Regions from separate parts of the Paraburkholderia sp. RL18-101-BIB-B genome, predicted to be linked through region 2. Evidence: riboswitches for the same ligand, from Rfam matches in the RefSeq annotation. Region 2 holds a riboswitch; each other region holds the start of a gene.
What was found. Region 2 has a riboswitch for cobalamin ahead of P0D73_RS10845 (CbtB domain-containing protein). Riboswitches for the same ligand answer to the same signal wherever they lie in the genome.
Positions count from the first base shown of each region.

Region 1 (5,657 bases), on a different contig from region 2:
TCGGCACCGGCGCCGAAGCCTTCGCGTCGGCGCCCATGGCGCGTGCGCTCATCATCATCATCGGACGGGGCATCACGCCGTTGTGGCCGACGTTGACCTCGCGAATCGAATAACCGCTGTAGCCGAACGCCTGCGCGGATGAAGCGGCCTGCTCGCGGAACGACTTGATCGCTTCGCCGGTGAGCTTCTGCTCGGCCGCGCGCTGCGCTTCAGGCGAGAGCGAGAACTGCACGTTGCCGACCTGCATGATCGATGCCATTTGACCCGCGAGTTTCGAAACCGCGGCGAAGTCGTGCGATTCGAGCACGATCTCCGTGCGGCCGCGCCATGCGGAAATGCGCCCGTCACGGTCGGTGGACGGATAGATCGAGAACGAACCCGTGCGTGCCGTTACGCCGTTCACACCCTTGGCCTTTTGCAGCGCCGAATCGGCGCGCTGGTTCAGCGTTGCCGTGAGCGCCGACGGATCGCTCGCTTCCTGCTCGTAGAACAGCGTGATATCGACGACGTCTTGCGGCACTTCCGCGCTGGCCTGCGCGTTCAGCGACAGCACGCCGGCCGGCTGATACTGCATGACGCCTTGCGCGCGTGCGCCTGCCGGCGTCAGTGCGAGCGCGGCAGGCGCAGCGCAGACGAGAGCGAAAGCGAGTGCACGTGCGGTGTTTTTCGTCATTGTTGGACTCCTTGCTTGAACAGGTTGTGCACGATCGGGGCAAGCGCCGCGCAATGGCACGGCGTTTGCGAGTCCCGTTTTTGAGTCCGTTAGGCGCTTGTAACCTGAGCTTGGTTCCCCGGTTTGACGTTGCTTTAACGTTTGCGTGTGCATGAATACGCGTTGCGCATCCATCAAGCATGCAAGCTCAAGCGAGCCGCTTGGTGATGAAGCGCCATTCGGCTTCGGTCACTGGCGTGATCGACAGGCGGTTGCCTTTGGCGAGCACGCGCATGTCCTTGAGTTCGTCATGCTCGCGCAGCGCGGCGAGCGGAATCAGCGGGATCTTCTTCTTGAACACCACATCGACGAGCACCCAGCGCGGCGTTTCCTGCGACGACTTCGCGTCGTAGTAGGGACTCTTCTTATCGAACTGCGTGGGGTCCGGATACGCGGTGGACGATACCTCGGCGATTCCCGCGATGCCGGGCTCGGGACAGCTCGAGTGATAGAACAGCACACCGTCGCCGACCTGCATCATGTCGCGCATGAAGTTGCGCGCCTGATAGTTGCGCACGCCGGTCCACGGCAACGTGCGATGCGGTGCGTTGGCGAGATGATCGATGCTTGCTTCGTCCGGTTCGGACTTCATTAGCCAGTAGCGCATGAATCGAATTGAACGTTAAGGGGTTGAAGATGCGGAAGAAACCGGCGTACAAAAAACAGCGCCCAAAGAAAAACGGCACCGAACCGAAGTCCGATGCCGTTCTAAATAAGGTCCCCGCCTTAGCCGCTAGGCCGGCATCCTGAACCGGGGGTTCAGAATTGGTCGCAGTTAGCAACACTTCGGGTACATCAGACAGAGTGACGCGCACACCCGTGCTACAAATTTCCGCAACCGTGCACATGGCATTGGTTCAAGGAATATATGACCTTGGCGAACCAGGCAGGGAAGCTAAACCGATGAAGCTGAACTACCGATTGAACTCAAACGTTTGCTGAATCTTGCACGCCTTGTGCTCACGCACTCCGTTTGAATCCGCTGCCGATCTCAGGACCGGCAGCACGATAACACACGACCCTTACTGCATGCTGTACTGCTCAATCACAGTACCCAGCTGTTCGTTCATTTGATGCATTGTACGCCGGATTTCTTCAGCGGGAAATGCTTCTCCGTGCCTCACGCTCGATTGCAGTCTAAGCAGTTCCGATGCCAGCGACAGCGCAGCCATGACAGCAATGCGATCCGTGCCGCGCACGTTGCTGTTATTGCGGATCTTCGACATTTCGGCGTCGACGCGTGCGACCGCTTCGAGCAGCGCCGCTTCCGTTTCCGGCGAGCAGGCGAGGCGATAGGGCACGCCGAGAATCGATACTTCGATCTGCTTGGTGGTCATGCATTTTCTCCGTGGCGGGTCACGTCGCTCTCAGCTTCGACTTCGTGCTGAGCCGGCTCGAGCAGATCGAGCTGGTTGTCCGGCTCGCTGTTCGCGCGGGCACGCGGCAGCTTCTCGAGAATCGCATTCAGGCGTACCTGTGCGTCGTCGATCTTCGCCGATAGCGCGTCGCGTTCCGCCTGCAGCGCGTTACGTTCCTCGCGCAGCATCGCAAGTTCCGTGCGCGTGGCTTCGACTTCGGCGCGCGAGTGGGCGAGCTGCTCTTCGAGCGCGAGTCGCGCTTCATTGTGGCGTTGGCTGATCGCAATCAGCTTGCCGATATTCTGTGAAAGTGTTTCGAGTTCGGTGAGCATGTGCTGCGTCCTCTAAAGACATCGCATTTTAGCGCGGAATGTCGCAGGTTCCGACAATTGTCTCGTTTCGAGACGTAACAACATCGCTTTGTGCAGGCTTTTATCGACCATATGATGAAAAAGTACTCACGCGTCGGACAATAGCCTGCACTTAACAGAACAGATGGCCCACGGTCCCGGCATTGTTGACGGACCCCGAGGCCGCTCCTAAACTTGCCGCACTCTGGTGCCCGCGTGCGCTTTTCAACGGCGCGCGCAGTTAAACGGGAAGCAGGGCGCGCCGTTCACGTGAACGCGTCAACCTGCGCTGCCCCCGCAACGGTAAGCGACCGCATTCGTCATGCAAGTCGATTCTGATCGCGTGTTGGAAGTTCAACTCGCGAGTGTGCCACTGCGCGTCACGCGTGGGAAGGCGGAATCGATGTGTCGCCAGCCCGGATACCGGCCAGAGGGAGAGGCACGTCACGCGCGAAAATGTTAAATACGCGGGCGCCTCGTTACGCATCGGCCTGCGGGGAAGCGGGCCGCGCACGCTATCCACAGGACTTTCATCCCATGCTGTCCCCCTTCGCCCGCGCGGCGTTGCTCGCCTTCGCGGGCCTGCCGATCGTCGTGCCTGCGCAAGCTGCTCCTTCATCTTCTTCTTCGTCCTCGGCGGCGGATTCATCGGCCGCCGTGCCGTCTTCGGCGGTGCTGTCGCCCGTGGTGGTGACCGCGGAGCGCGGGCCGCAAGCACTCGCCGATGCGATCCCGCAGACGTCGCTGTTCGATCAGCAGGATATCGCCGACACCACCGCGACCGATTTGCCCGGCCTCCTGCAACTCGCGCCCGGCGCGCAAATCTCGCGTACAGGTGGCCCTGGTTCGACGACCAGCCTCTATTTGCGCGGCGCGTCGTCGACGCAATCGCTGCTGCTGATCGACGGCGTGCGGGTCGATTCGGTGAGCCTGGGTGCGCCGCAACTCGCGCAGATTCCGCTCGACCAGATCGATCACGTCGAGGTGGTGAACGGCAACGTGTCGGCGTTGTACGGCTCGGGCGCGATTGGCGGCGTGGTGCAGGTATTCACGAAAGAGGGCGGTGACCACCCGCCGCGTTTCAATTTTTCGCTGGGCTACGGCAGCTATCACACGCAGACGCAGCAGGCAGGCGTGAACGGCGCATTGGATAAAGACGGCAAGACGACCTTCAGCATTTCGCTCGCGCGGTCGAAGGACGACGGCTTCTCGTCGCTCAATCCACGTGAGGCGCCCAACGCCAATCCGAATGCGAACGGCTATCTGAACGAGAGCATCTCGGCTTCGCTGCGCCACAAGTTCAACGACAAATGGGATGCCGGCGCCAGCTACTTCCAGTCGAACGGCAACAACAGCTACGACAATGCGTACGGCGTGCCGACCGATCTGAACAACCTGTACAGCAAAGTGCGCCAGGTCTCGGTGTTCGCGAACGGCAGGCTGACCGACTGGTGGACGACGCACTTCATCGTCGCCGAAGGTGACGACCGCAGCGTGTCGAATACCAACGGCGTGTACAACGGCCGCTTCGATACCGACAATCGCCAGTACACATGGCAGAGCGATTTCGCGCTGGCCGCGCAGCAGAAGTTGCAGGTCGGCTATGAGCATCTCGATCAGAGCCTCGATTCGGATACGTTCGCGGCGCCCGACCGGCATGTGGATTCAGGTTTCGTCGGCTATACGGGGCGCTTCGGGCGCAATCAGATTCAGGCCAACGTGCGGCGCGACCAGTATTCCGATTTCGGCGGAGCGAACAGTTACTATCTCGGCTATGGCTTCGACATCACCGGCCATTGGAAGGTGACCGCAAGCTATTCGGATTCGTTTCGCGCGCCCAGCTTCGACGATCTGTACTATCCGTTCAGCGGCAATCCGTCGATCCAACCGGAGCGCAGCCATTCGATCGAAGCCGCGCTGCAGTACGCGTCCAATGCGCTCGGCGTGATGCGCCTGACCGCATTCCAGACGCGCTACGCGAATCTGATTAACTATGAGCAGGTGACGCCCGGTATCTATCTGGCACAGAACGTCGGCCATGCAAAGGTGCAGGGGCTCGAAGGATCGTGGAGCGGCCATGTCGGCAAGACGGACGTGCGCGCGTCGGTGACGCTGCAAAATCCCGTCGACCTCGACAACGATGCCGACCTCGTGCGGCGTGCGCGGCGCTTCGGTGCGCTGACGGTGAACCGCAGCATCGCCGCGTGGCGCGTCGGCGGCGAGTGGATCGTGAGCGGCCCGAGCAATGACAGCAGCGGCAAGCTGGGCGGCTATGGCGTGGTGAATCTGTCGGCGCGCTACAACATCACGAAAGCATGGTACGTGGCCGCGCAAATCCAGAATCTGTTGGACAAGGACTATGAAACGGCCTACTCGTATAACTCGCCGCGGCGCGGTGCGTATCTCACGGTTGGTTGGCAGCAGCAGTGAGCGAGTCGCTTCGCTAAGGTCGTGCGGATGAGCCGACACATGAGCCGACACGCGAGTTCGATGCCCGCGACACTGCGCGTGATGAGCGCGAAGCGCGCGGCCGCGATCTGGCTTGCGCTCGCAGTGATCGCGCTGGCGGTGTTGATGGCGTCGCTTGCGTTGGGCAGCGTGTCGCTTGCGCCGATGCGCGTGCTGGCGGCGCTGATGCCGTCGCATGCGTCGTCTGTCGGTTCTTCTGACTTAGCCGCCGAGATCGTCCGCACGCTGCGCTTGCCGCGCGCAGTGGCCGGTTTCGCCTGCGGCGCGTTGCTCGCGCTGGCCGGCGCGTTGCTGCAAGTGCTGTTGCGCAATCCACTCGCCGAGCCCTACGTGTTGGGCGTATCGGGCGGCGCGGCGACCTTTGCGCTGATCGCGATGATCGCCGGTTGCGCATGGTGGATCGTCGACGCGAGCGCGTTCGCCGGCGCATTCGTGTCGATCCTGCTGGTGCTCGGCCTCGCGCGCCGCGAGTTGTGGCGCGGCGAGCCGCAGGACACGTCGCCGCGCTTGCTGTTGACTGGCGCGGTGATCGCTGCGGGCTGGGGCGCGCTCATTACTTTGCTGCTCAACCTCGCACCCGACAATCGCTTGCGCGGCATGCTGTTCTGGCTGACCGGCGACCTCAACGGCGGCACGATGCCCTGGACGGCGCTCGCCGCCCTCGCTATCGTGCTGGTTGCGATCGTGCCTGTCGCGCCGCGTCTGAATGTGCTGCTGCGTGGCGACGCCGCCGCGCAGGCGTTGGGCGTCGCCGTGATGCCGTTGCGT
Region 1 covers NZ_JARESV010000059.1:10,334-15,990, forward strand. Annotated here, with positions in the region: gene P0D73_RS40475 (SIMPL domain-containing protein) at 1-673, opposite strand, end outside; gene P0D73_RS40480 (EVE domain-containing protein) at 861-1,319, opposite strand; RNA gene ssrS (6S RNA) at 1,427-1,608, opposite strand; gene P0D73_RS40490 (cell division protein ZapA) at 1,735-2,049, opposite strand; gene P0D73_RS40495 (ATPase) at 2,046-2,402, opposite strand; cobalamin riboswitch at 2,610-2,866, shown strand; gene P0D73_RS40500 (TonB-dependent receptor domain-containing protein) at 2,958-4,850, shown strand; gene P0D73_RS40505 (FecCD family ABC transporter permease) at 4,890-5,657, shown strand, end outside.
Region 1: linked by a shared signal. The riboswitch ahead of P0D73_RS40500 (TonB-dependent receptor domain-containing protein) and the one ahead of P0D73_RS10845 (CbtB domain-containing protein) in region 2 are both predicted to bind cobalamin.

Region 2 (5,657 bases):
GAACCTGCGCCGCCGAAGCGCAAGGGCCGCAACGCGTCGCGCGCGCCGAGGCGTACTACCGGTATATCCAGTCGCGTCATCCGAACGGTTTGAAGCAGCGCTTTCATATCGTGCCGGGCGTGGGGCACAACGGCGCGCGCATGCTGACGTCGGTGTGCGCGCTGGCGGCGATGTTCGACACTCCGGGATGCGAGCAATGAGCGAAGCGACCTTCAATCAGCGCGCCGGTACCGCGTCCGAAGGCGACGCGTCGAACGGCTTGAGTCCGTCGATGGTGCGGCGCGCGATCTTCGCCTCCGTCCTCGGTAACGGCTTAGAGTGGTTCGACTTTCTGATCTACGGCTACTTCGCGAAGATCATCGCGCAAGTGTTCTTTCCCGGCGGCAGTGGATTCGTGTCGATCATGCTGACGCTCGCCACGTTCGCCGTCGGTTTCATCGTGCGGCCGATCGGCGGCATTCTGCTCGGCATCTACGCGGACCGCGCGGGGCGCCGCAAAGCGCTTTCGCTGCTGATCATTTCGATGGCGGCCAGCACGCTGCTGATGGGTCTCACGCCGGGCTATGCGCGCATTGGCATCGCGGCGCCGCTGCTGGTGGTGCTCGCGCGCCTGTTGCAAGGGCTCTCCGTGGGCGGACAGTTCGCGACGGCATCGGCGATGCTGGTCGAGTATGCGCCGCCGCACAAGAAGATGTTTTACGGCAGCTTCAATATGTCGGCGCAGGCGTTCGCGTTGCTGCTGTCGTCCGGGGTCGGCTATCTGCTGACCACGCAACTCACGCATGAGCAACTGGTGGCGTGGGGCTGGCGTCTGCCGTTTCTGTTCGGCGCGTTGGCGGGGCCGTTTGGCTTTTACATCCGGCATCGCGTGGCCGAATCGCCGGAGTTCGAGCGGCTGCTCGATCACAAGGACAAACCGCCGCGCGTCACGATCCGTCAGTTCTTCCGCGACAACGGCGATGCGGCGATCTGCGCGATGGGCGTGATCATCATCGGGGCGGCGACCAATTATGTGTGGCACTCGTATCTGTCGTTGTATGTCGAACGGCAATTGCATTTGCCGCTCTCCACCGCGTTGCTCGGCGCGTTCGTGTCCGGCGTGCTGAATCTGTTTCTGTTTCCGCTGTCGGGCAAGCTCGCCGATCGTTATGGCGCGTACAGGCTGTTCTATCCGATCGTGATCGCGTGGATGCTCTGCGTGTATCCGCTGTATCACTTCGTCGTGACGAACCCGACGCCGGGGCATCTGTTCATCGCGCAGATGATCGCCACGGTGTTCCTCGCCGCAATGTCCGGTGCGCATCCCGGCATGCTCGCGACATTGTTCCCGGTGCGCAGCCGTTCGGCGGGCGTAGCGCTCTCGTACAACATCGCGGTGACGCTGTTCGGCGGCATGGCGCCGCTCACCATCACCGCCTTGACGCGCGTGACCGGCAGCAGCCTCACGCCCGCGTTCTACCTGATTTTTGCCGGCTTCGTGTCGCTCGCGATGGTGTACTTCACGCGCGCCGGACGCATGTCGGGCGGCGCGGCGGCGAGGCCCGCCACCCATTGATCAACCACGAGCCTATTGCATGACCCAGCCTTTCATCACAGACGACGAACGCGCGCCGAATGAACATCCGGTCGCTGTTGTCGCAAGCCGGCATCTGAGCGTCACGACGCAAGCCGGCAGCGGCACCGTGCCCGTGTTTTCGAACGGCGACTGGCTAGCGCCGACGCGCGAAGTCCAACGCGCCGTGATTCTGATTCATGGCCGCCTGCGCAACGGCGACACGTATTTCGAACTCGCGCAGCGTTCGTGCGCGCTCGCCGGCGGCAGTGCGGCCGATACGCTGCTGATCGTGCCGCAGTTTCTCGCGACGGCGGATGTCGAGGCGCACGAGGTGCCGCCGTCCACGTTGCATTGGGACTGGACGAGCTGGATGGGCGGGGAGAACGCGGAAGGTCCCGCGCCGATCAGTTCGTTCGATGTGCTCGACGCCATTCTGCATACGCTTGCTTCGCGCGAGCAGTTCGCGTCGCTTGCCGAGGTGGTGATCGCGGGGCACTCGGGCGGCGCACAAGTCGTGCAGCGCTATGCGGTGGTGGCGCGCGACGAGGCGCCGCTCGCGGCGCGCGGCATCGCGCTGCGCTACGTGGTCGCGAATCCTTCGTCGTATGTGTACTTCGATGCGATGCGGCCGGTTGCGTCCGGCGAATTCGCGGCGTTCGATCGGGCGATGTGTCCGTCGTTCAATCGCTGGAAATATGGGCTCGAGGATTTGCCGGGCTATGCGGGCGACGCGGCTTCTGCCGCAGCGCTCGAAGCGCGTTACGCGCAGCGTGACGTCACCGTGCTGCTCGGCGGCGCGGATTGCGATCCGCAGCATCCGGCGCTCGACCGTTCATGCGCCGCGCTGACGCAAGGGGAACACCGGCTCGGGCGCGGGCTGGCTTATGCGCGCTATATGGCGTTGCGGCATCCGGAAGGATTGGCGAAGCACCGGACGTATGTGATCGATGGTGTCGGGCACGATGCCAAGGGGATTTTTGCTTCGGCGCAGGGGCTGGCGGCTTTGTTTGGTACTGGGCTGTGAGTGCGCATGGGCACGAAGCGTGCTACCGCGCTAATACCTGTGAGTGACTTCAAGGACCGCGCCGACATGAATAGAATCCGAATACTTGCCACCGCGCTTGCCGCTGCATCGCTAGGCGCGTTGCTGACCGGCAGCGCATATGGCGACGATGCGCCTAGCCCGTGTACCTCACTGAAACGGATCGTCGCGGCCGCCCCTGGCGGGCTCGCTTCATTGACGCCGGACGATGGCAAGGGCGTCGCGCAACCTTACGGCGACGACGCGCAATGTTCGGCGAGCCGCGGTGCGTATCAATGCAGCTGGACGCCGCATCACGACGCCGGTTCGAATGCCGACGCGCTGCAAGCAGTCGCAGCGGACATCGCGTCGTGTCTGCCGGACGCCACGCACGATCAGAATTCGCCGGGACGTCAGCACTTTTATCTGGGTGCGAAGGGCAAGCGGACCGACATCACGCTGACGCCGACCGGTTCGAACAAGCTGCGTCTGGTGGTGTCGGGTAAGTAAGCCGCCGCACGAAGGTGGCTAGTGTGACGCCGGCCACCATGTCCAGCCGCGCGACGAGCGCCGTAACTCGATCATCGAAAGCGGCGCGATTTCAATGCGCGGAAACACGGCGGGCGATGCCCCTAGCGCATGCACGATCGCTGCCCGGAGCACCGGCGCATGGGTGACGGCGATCACGTCGAGCGCATGATTCGGTGCACGATCCTTCGCGCCGTTTAGCGCGTCGAGCCATTCTCCTACCCGTTTCACGAGTTGACTGAACGACTCGCCGCCGTGCGGCGCGGCGTCGGGATCGCGCGCCCATGCGGCGAGGTCTTGCGGCGCTTTGGCAGCGAGGTCGGCCAACCGCCGCCCCTGCCATGCGCCGTAGTTCATATCCGCCAGACCGGCGTCGACCGATGCCGCGAGGCCCAGGGCGGCTGCCGTCTCGCGCGTGCAGGCGGCCGGGCTGACGAAAGCGTCCGCGTCGTCCGCGATCTCCAGACGCGTACGCGCCGCTTGGGCTTCGGCGAGGCCGCGGGCGTCGAGCGGGTCGTCGGCGGGAAAACGGCCTGCGCGCTGGGCGGCGGTCGATGCGTGGCTGATCAGTAACAGCCGAGTGTCCATTCTGTTCATGTCCTGTGAAGCCGCGCCCCGAAGGCGAACGCGAGCGGGATGAAGCGTACGTTTTGCGTTGCCGGGTGCCGAAGTTTAGCGCGTAGAATAGCGGGACTGCGAAGCGCGGAAGCCGGTGAGAGCCCGGCGCGGTCGCGCCACTGTAATCGGCAGCACAAGCCGAAAGCCAGACCTGAGCTTCGCACCAATCCTCTGCAATGACTATCGGGGCGCGTTACCCCAGGAGATGTCCATCATGAACGACGCTGTTTTCGATCCCGCCAACCAGCCTGTTGCTCAACCCACGCCGATTCCGCTGCGCGAGTTGTTGCCCTGGGTCGTGTTCGGCGGTTTGCTGTTGTTGCTCGCGCTTTACTTCGTGGGTGCGGAACAGGGCGCCACCTCGCTGGTGCCGGGCATGTACGTGCATGAGTTCGTGCACGACGGCCGCCATCTGCTCGGCTTTCCCTGCCACTAACGGAGTCGACCATGGTTGGTAAATTGTTGGTACGCGGGATGCTTGCAGGCATCGCCGCGGGACTGCTCACGTTCGGCTTTGCCCGGGTGGTGGGCGAGCCGCAGGTGAATCAGGCGATTTCGTTTGAAGAAAAAGCCGACGCCGCGAAGGGCGAGGCCGCTGAACCCGAGATTGTGAGCCGCGATACGCAGCGGGGTATCGGCCTGTTGACTGGCGTGGTGACTTACGGCGCGGCATTCGGCGGGCTGTTCTCGCTGGTGTTCGCGTACGCCTATGGACGAGTGGGCGCATTGAGCCCGCGCGCGTTGTCCGCGTGGCTTGCGCTTGGCGCGTTCATTGCGCTGGCGGTCGTGCCGAATCTGAAGTATCCGGCGAACCCGCCTTCGGTCGGCGACCCTGAAACGATTGGGACGCGGACGGGTTTGTTCTTCCTGATGATTGCGATATCGCTGGCCGCGATGGTGTTTTCGCTCAAGGTGCGGCGCCGTGCGGCTATGAAGCTTGGCGCGTGGAACGGCTCGATTGTGGGGGCGGCGGTGTTCATCGTGATCATCGCCGCGGTGCAGTTGTCGATGCCCACGATCAACGAAGTGCCGGAGGCTTTCCCGGCGGTGCTGCTGTGGAAATTCCGCGTCGCGGCGCTGGGCATGCAGGCGATTATGTGGGCGACGATCGGGCTGCTGTTTGGGGCGCTGGTTGAGCGGAGTGCGTTTATGCGGGTGGGGGGAAGGTCGGCGGTGAAGTCGGTTTGATGCTTTGGATTTGGTGAGCGCAACAGGTTTGGTGGTTGCGCTCCGCGTCTTGCTCTCGCACTTCGCTCTCCGTGCTTTGCGCGCAGTGGTCAAGAAGGGTTCTGCGTCAAGGAGTTGGGGCGGTTGTGGGGTGGTTATCCACAGGCTTGCGAACAATTTCTGTTGATAACTTTGCGCGCGCGACACTGCGCCCAAATGAATACTTTCAACCAGATGGCGAGAGGATGCTGAACCGGCAGTTTGTCGTGGAGAGTACTTGACCACATTGCCGCCTAGCCGTGGCTCAACTGGACTTTCTTTCATCACGTCAGCAAGGGACGCGTTACACCCGGCACGCACTTGGATTGAAGTCCTTGAGCAGCGACCCACAGAAATGTCCGCGCGACAGCGCTAGTACCCGCAACCATATCGCGTGAACCTTCCGGGCGAATCCGGTTCCCCCTTTCTGTCTGCAAAGTCACTTGTCCCTGAGGACTATCCAGCTCCCTCAGCAACCCCCGTCGTATCTGCGCGTTCCAAGCATGGCTGCCTTGGCCCGCCTCGTGCGAGTTTTTTTCTGCGCTGACTGGACAGAATATCGCTGGGTGTGATTTCCGGGGCACTGCATGAACCTTTGGGACAACCTGGATTGCCCTTTCCGTAGTTGAAAAATTCGGCGTGGCGCACTCCACTCACCTAGCACAGAATCGTCCTCGCATACCTCAAAAAAAGTTACCCAAATTTCTGCTTTCCATTAAGCATTTTCCT
Region 2 covers NZ_JARESV010000005.1:40,312-45,968, reverse strand. Annotated here, with positions in the region: gene P0D73_RS10870 (alpha/beta hydrolase) at 1-200, shown strand, start outside; gene P0D73_RS10865 (MFS transporter) at 197-1,555, shown strand; gene P0D73_RS10860 (alpha/beta hydrolase) at 1,575-2,579, shown strand; gene P0D73_RS10855 (hypothetical protein) at 2,646-3,086, shown strand; gene P0D73_RS10850 (histidine phosphatase family protein) at 3,105-3,692, opposite strand; adenosylcobalamin (AdoCbl) riboswitch at 3,781-3,934, shown strand; gene P0D73_RS10845 (CbtB domain-containing protein) at 3,937-4,158, shown strand; gene P0D73_RS10840 (CbtA family protein) at 4,170-4,910, shown strand.

Region 3 (5,657 bases), on a different contig from region 2:
CAGCAGATGCATGAGCGCTTACGCCTGTTGCGTTTCGACGCTCGACGGCACGCCGAGCGCCGCGTCGAACGCGCGCTGCAACGCGGCCTGATCGAGATCCTCGCCGATCAGCACGAAGCGGCTCCGGCCGCTTTCGCCGGCCTGCCAGCGTCGATCGAAATAGCTGTCGAAGCGCCGGCCCACGCCCTGGATCACCAGACGCATCACCGCGCCCGGCAGCGCCGCGAAACCTTTGACGCGGTAAATCGTGTTCGTTTCGACCAGACGCTGCAACGCAGCGATCACCGCTTCGCGCGACGACACATTCGCCTGCACGACCACCGAGTCGAATTCGTCATGATGGTGGTCGGCGTCGTCGGCGGAACCGTGGTGATCGTGGCGCAAGTGGATCGTGTCTTCCGAGGCCGCTTCGAGGCCCAGCAACGTGTGCAGATCGAGTTGCCCCATGTGCGCGCGCACGATCTTCACTTGCGGCGGAATCTCCTCGCGGAGCAACACTTCAACCGCGCTTTGCTGCGCGTCGTCGAGCAAATCCGTCTTGTTCAGAATCACCAGATCGGCCGCGGACAACTGATCTTCAAACAGTTCGTGCAACGGCGACTCGTGATCGAGATTCGGATCGGCCTTGCGTTGCGCATCCACGGCGACGGGGTTGTCGGCAAACTGACCGCTCGCGGCGGCCGGGCCGTCCACCACGGTGACCACGGCATCGACGGTGAAACTGTTCTTGATCTGCGGCCAGTTGAAGGCCTGCACCAGCGGCTTCGGCAACGCGAGACCCGACGTCTCGATCAGCACGTGATCGATCTGATCGCGGCGTTCCACGAGCTTTTCCATCACCGGAAAAAACTCTTCCTGCACGGTGCAGCACAAGCAGCCGTTCGCGAGTTCATACAGTTGGCCTTCGGTTTCGACACCGTTTTCATCGCAACCTATGCCGCAACCCTTGAGGATTTCCCCGTCGATGCCGAGTTCGCCGAACTCGTTGACGATCACCGCGATGCGCTTGCCGCCCGCATGCTGAAGAATATGCCGCAGCAGCGTGGTCTTGCCGCTGCCGAGAAAGCCCGTGACGATGGTGACGGGGATCTTGCGCATTTGAGTTTGCATCGTGAGGTCCATCCGTAGGAGTTGCACGCGCACGCCGCTGTGTCTGTATGGCCATCTGCCTACGCCGGGCAAAACGAGGCACAGGCCCGGCCAGCCACGACGATAACAAAACACGGGGACGAACGACGGCGTTGCCGCGACAACAGAAAAACAGAAAGCGGGAATGAGGTCATGAACGCAGCGCCGCATCCCCGCGGCGTTCGTCCTTCGTATTCTGGCCGGTATCCGGGCTGGCGAAAGCGCCGCTTCCCCTTCCCGGGCGAGTGATTTCTCGCCCAGTGGTGATATGCCGACGCGGCCTTGCGCGTGGACATCGAAGCCGGCTCCGCGGCGCTAATGAACTGAACTTAGCACCACATTTCGCTTACCGTTGCGGGGGCAGCACAGGTTGACCCGATCCATGGCAGGTGGGCACCCTGTTTCCCGTTTAACTGCATGCGCACGAGCGCGCATACGAGCACCAAAGTGCGTGCGAGTGTAGGCCCGCGGCCCGGTGCCGTCAAGGAACCGCAAGCCGCAAGCGCTTATCGGGCGGGGCGCCATGTGCTATCGTATGCGCGCGTTTGGTGCCCGCACATGCATTCGCGTGTGCAGTTAAACGGGAAACAGGCGGCGCTCCATGCGCTCAACCTGTGCTGTCCCCGCAACGGTAAGCGACCTGCGGCGCAATCTTGAGTTGTCTTGCGCCGCGCATGCGTTTTTTCGATGCCACTGTCCAGCACATTCCAGCGAATGCGGACGGGAAGGCAAAGCGCATGAGGCCGCCAGCCCGGATACCGGCCAGACGCGGAGGCGGCGAACCTCAGGGCAACATCGCGCCGCCGGCCGCCGGAATCCGCGAGGGACGGATGTGAAGGCGCTGAAGCACGACATAGTGTGTCCACGTATGCGGATTCCGGCTGGAATCGCTACGCGCCACACATTGCGCCGTGCCTGAATCCGTCGTACCGCATGACCCCAAAGTCCGCCGCCTGGCGACCGTCCGCGCTTTACCCCTTTCCGCTTGTCACGACATGGCGCTCGCCATGCACGCCGCGATGACCCGCGCCTGGCTGATCGGCGCCGGCCCCGGCGACGTCGAGCTCATGACCATCAAGGCGACCCGTGCATTGGCGCAGGCCGACGTGGTGCTGGTCGACGATCTGGTGAATCCCGAGGTGCTGCAGTTCGCGCGTGCCGACGCGCTCGTCGTCTACGTCGGCAAACGCGGCGGCCATCCATCCACGCCGCAGGACGGCATCGTCGCGCAGTTGCTCGAACATGTGCGGGCCGGGCGCAGCGTCGCGCGTTTGAAAGGCGGCGATCCGTTCGTATTCGGCCGTGGCGGCGAAGAACAGCAGGCACTGCACGCGGCGGGCATCGAGGTGGAAGTCATCAACGGCATTACTGCGGGAATCGCGGCGCCCGCGGCGATCGGCATTCCCGTCACGCATCGCGATCACGCGCAGGGCGTGGTGTTCGTCACCGGACACGGCGCGGGCAGCGGCGAGCCGGACTGGGCCGCGCTCGCGGCCACCCGCATGACGCTCGTGATCTACATGGGCATGCGGCGGCTCAACGATATCGTCGGCGCGTTGCTCACGGCCGGCATGAGCGCCGACACGCCGTGCGCGGCGATCGAATCGGCCACGCGTCCCGGGCAACGCCATGCGCTCGCCCGGCTCGGCGAATTCGCCGATATCGTCGCGCGCGCCGGGCTCGGCTCGCCGGCGATCGTGGTGATCGGCGGTGTGGCGTCGCTAGCCTTGGAGCGCGCGGCGGCGCAGGCCGACGCTGCAACGCCGCCCGCAGACGGAACGGATACGCAATGAAAACGCTGAGCGTCGGCATCGGTTGCCGTTTGCACAGCCCGGCTGCGCAGATCGAAGCCGCGGTGCGCGCCGCGCTCGGCGCGCATTCGTTCGACGAAATCCGCAGCGTGGCCTCGGTCGATACCAAAGCCGACGAAACGGGCCTGCTCGAATTTTGCGCACGTCATGCGCTGCCGCTGACATTCTTCAGCCTTGATCAGATCGCGTCGATGCCCGTGGCGCAGCCTTCGGCGGCAGTGCGCGAGCATCTCGGCGTGGACGGTGTTTGCGAGCCGTGTGCGCTGCTTGCCGCGACTGCCGGGCTCGGCGAACCCGGCGCGCTCAATGCGGATCGAGCCCGCCTCGTCGTGCGCAAAACCGTCCATGCCGGCGTCACCGTGGCGATTGCTTCGAGCGCCGCGCACGCCGATAGTGAACACCCAAACAACGACACTCAGTAACAGGACCTGCCATGAAGACCGATCCCGAATCGCATCAACGCATGACCGAGCGTCGCCGCGAAGGCCACGAGAAAAAACAGGCCAACGCCACCGTCGAAAAAGGCCTGCTGATCGTCAACACCGGCACCGGCAAAGGCAAAACCACCGCCGCGTTCGGCATGGCCGTGCGCGTGCTCGGCCACGGCATGCGCCTGGGTGTCGTGCAGTTCATCAAGGGCGCGCTGCACACGTCGGAGCGCGACTTTCTCGGCGCGATCGCCAACTGCGATTTCGTCACGATGGGCGACGGCTACACCTGGAACACGCAGAACCGCGACGCCGACATCGCGACCGCGCGCAAAGGCTGGGACGAAGCGCGCCGCATGATCGAGAGCGGCGATTACCAGATGGTGATCCTCGACGAGCTGAACACGGTACTCAAGTACGAATACCTGCCGCTGGACGAAGTCCTCGCGGTGCTGACCGCGCGCGCGCCCATGCTGCATGTGGTGGTGACCGGCCGCCACGCGCCGGACGCGTTGATCGAAGCCGCCGATCTCGTCACCGAAATGCGCATCGTCAAGCATCCGTATCGCGAGCAAGGCGTGAAAGCGCAGCGCGGCGTGGAGTTCTGAGCGATGGCCGCGTGCCCCGCCCTGTTCATCAGCGCGCCCGCGTCGGGCCAAGGCAAGACCACGATCACGGCGGGTCTCGCGCGCTACCATCGGCGGCTGGGGCGACGCGTGCGCGTCTTCAAGACCGGACCGGACTTTCTCGATCCGATGATTCTGGCGCGCGCGAGCGGCGCGCCCGTGCTCTCACTCGATCTATGGATGGTGGGCGAAGCCGCCTGCCGCACGCTGCTCGCGCAAGCGGCCGCCGAAGCCGATCTGATCCTGATCGAAGGCGTGATGGGTCTGTTCGACGGCACGCCGAGCAGCGCCGATCTCGCCACCACGTTCGGCGTGCCGGTGCTCGCGGTGATTTCGGCGAAGGCGATGGCGCAGACCTTCGGCGCGGTCGCCTTCGGTCTCGCGCAATTCCGGCCGCAGGTGCCGTTTTATGGCGTGCTCGCCAATCGCGTCGGCTCCGCGCGGCATGCGCAGATGCTCGAAGAAGCGTTGCCGCCGGAGTTGCGCTGGTGCGGGCACATTGCCGCCAGCGATGAAATCGCGCTGCCCGATCGTCACCTCGGCTTGCATCAGGCGGACGAAATCGACGATCTCGACGCGCGCCTGGATCGTGCCGCTGACACTCTAGGCCGCACCGCGCTCGCCGAACTGCCACCGCCTGTCGAATTCGGCGCGCCCTTATCGGACGTCCTGCCGCGCCTGCTGGAAGGCAAGACGATTGCGATTGCGCGCGACGCCGCATTCTCGTTCATCTATCCGGCCAACATCGCGCTGCTGGAAGCACTCGGCGCGCAAGTCGCCTTCTTCTCGCCGCTCGCCGACGAAGCACTGCCGGAACACGCCGACGCTTTGTACCTTCCCGGCGGCTACCCTGAACTGCACGCCGCCACGCTGGCCGGCAACACCCGCAGCGGCGCAAGCATTCACGCGCACGCGAGCTCCGGCAAGCCGCTCGTCGCCGAATGCGGCGGCATGCTCTATCTGCTCGACCAACTCACCGACACGCACGGCGTGACCACATCGATGCTCGGCCTGCTGCCCGGCCACGCGACGATGCAAACGCGCTTCACCGCGCTCGGCATGCAGCAGATCGACAGCCTGCACGGGCCGATGACGGGCCATACGTTTCATTACTCGAAGCTGAACACGTCGCTTACGCCGCTGCGTTCAGCGACCCGGCCGCAGGGCGACGCGCCGGGCGAGGCCGTCTATCGCGCCGGCTCGGTCGTGGCGACTTACATGCACGCTTATTGGCCCTCCAACCCGGCCTTCACGGCCGCCCTGTTCCATGGCGAAGCCTTTTAACGATTCCGAGCGCGACGCCGTCTACCGCGCGATTTACGAACGCCGCGACATGCGCCATTTCGTGCGCGATCCGGTCGACCCCGCCGTGCTGCAGCGCCTGCTCGACGCGGCGCATCACGCGCCGAGCGTCGGCTTCATGCAGCCGTGGCGAATCGCGCGGATCACCGATCCTGCGCTTCGGACCGCTTTGCATGACACGGTGGAGAACGAACGCCTCGCCACCGCCGATGCGCTCGGCAAACGCCGCGAAGAGTTCATGAAGCTGAAAGTGGAAGGCATGCTGGACTGCGGCGAGTTGCTGGTGATGGCGCTGATGGACGGCCGCGAGCGCCACATCTTCGGCCGCCGGACCTTGCCGGAGATGGACCTCGCGTCGGTGG
Region 3 covers NZ_JARESV010000070.1:6,866-12,522, forward strand. Annotated here, with positions in the region: gene cobN (cobaltochelatase subunit CobN) at 1-12, opposite strand, end outside; gene cobW (cobalamin biosynthesis protein CobW) at 19-1,110, opposite strand; cobalamin riboswitch at 1,310-1,590, opposite strand; cobalamin riboswitch at 1,658-1,909, shown strand; gene cobA (uroporphyrinogen-III C-methyltransferase) at 2,148-2,921, shown strand; gene P0D73_RS42535 (cobalamin biosynthesis protein) at 2,918-3,361, shown strand; gene cobO (cob(I)yrinic acid a,c-diamide adenosyltransferase) at 3,373-3,975, shown strand; gene P0D73_RS42545 (cobyrinic acid a,c-diamide synthase CobB) at 3,979-5,277, shown strand; gene bluB (5,6-dimethylbenzimidazole synthase) at 5,261-5,657, shown strand, end outside.
Region 3: linked by a shared signal. The riboswitch ahead of cobA (uroporphyrinogen-III C-methyltransferase) and the one ahead of P0D73_RS10845 (CbtB domain-containing protein) in region 2 are both predicted to bind cobalamin.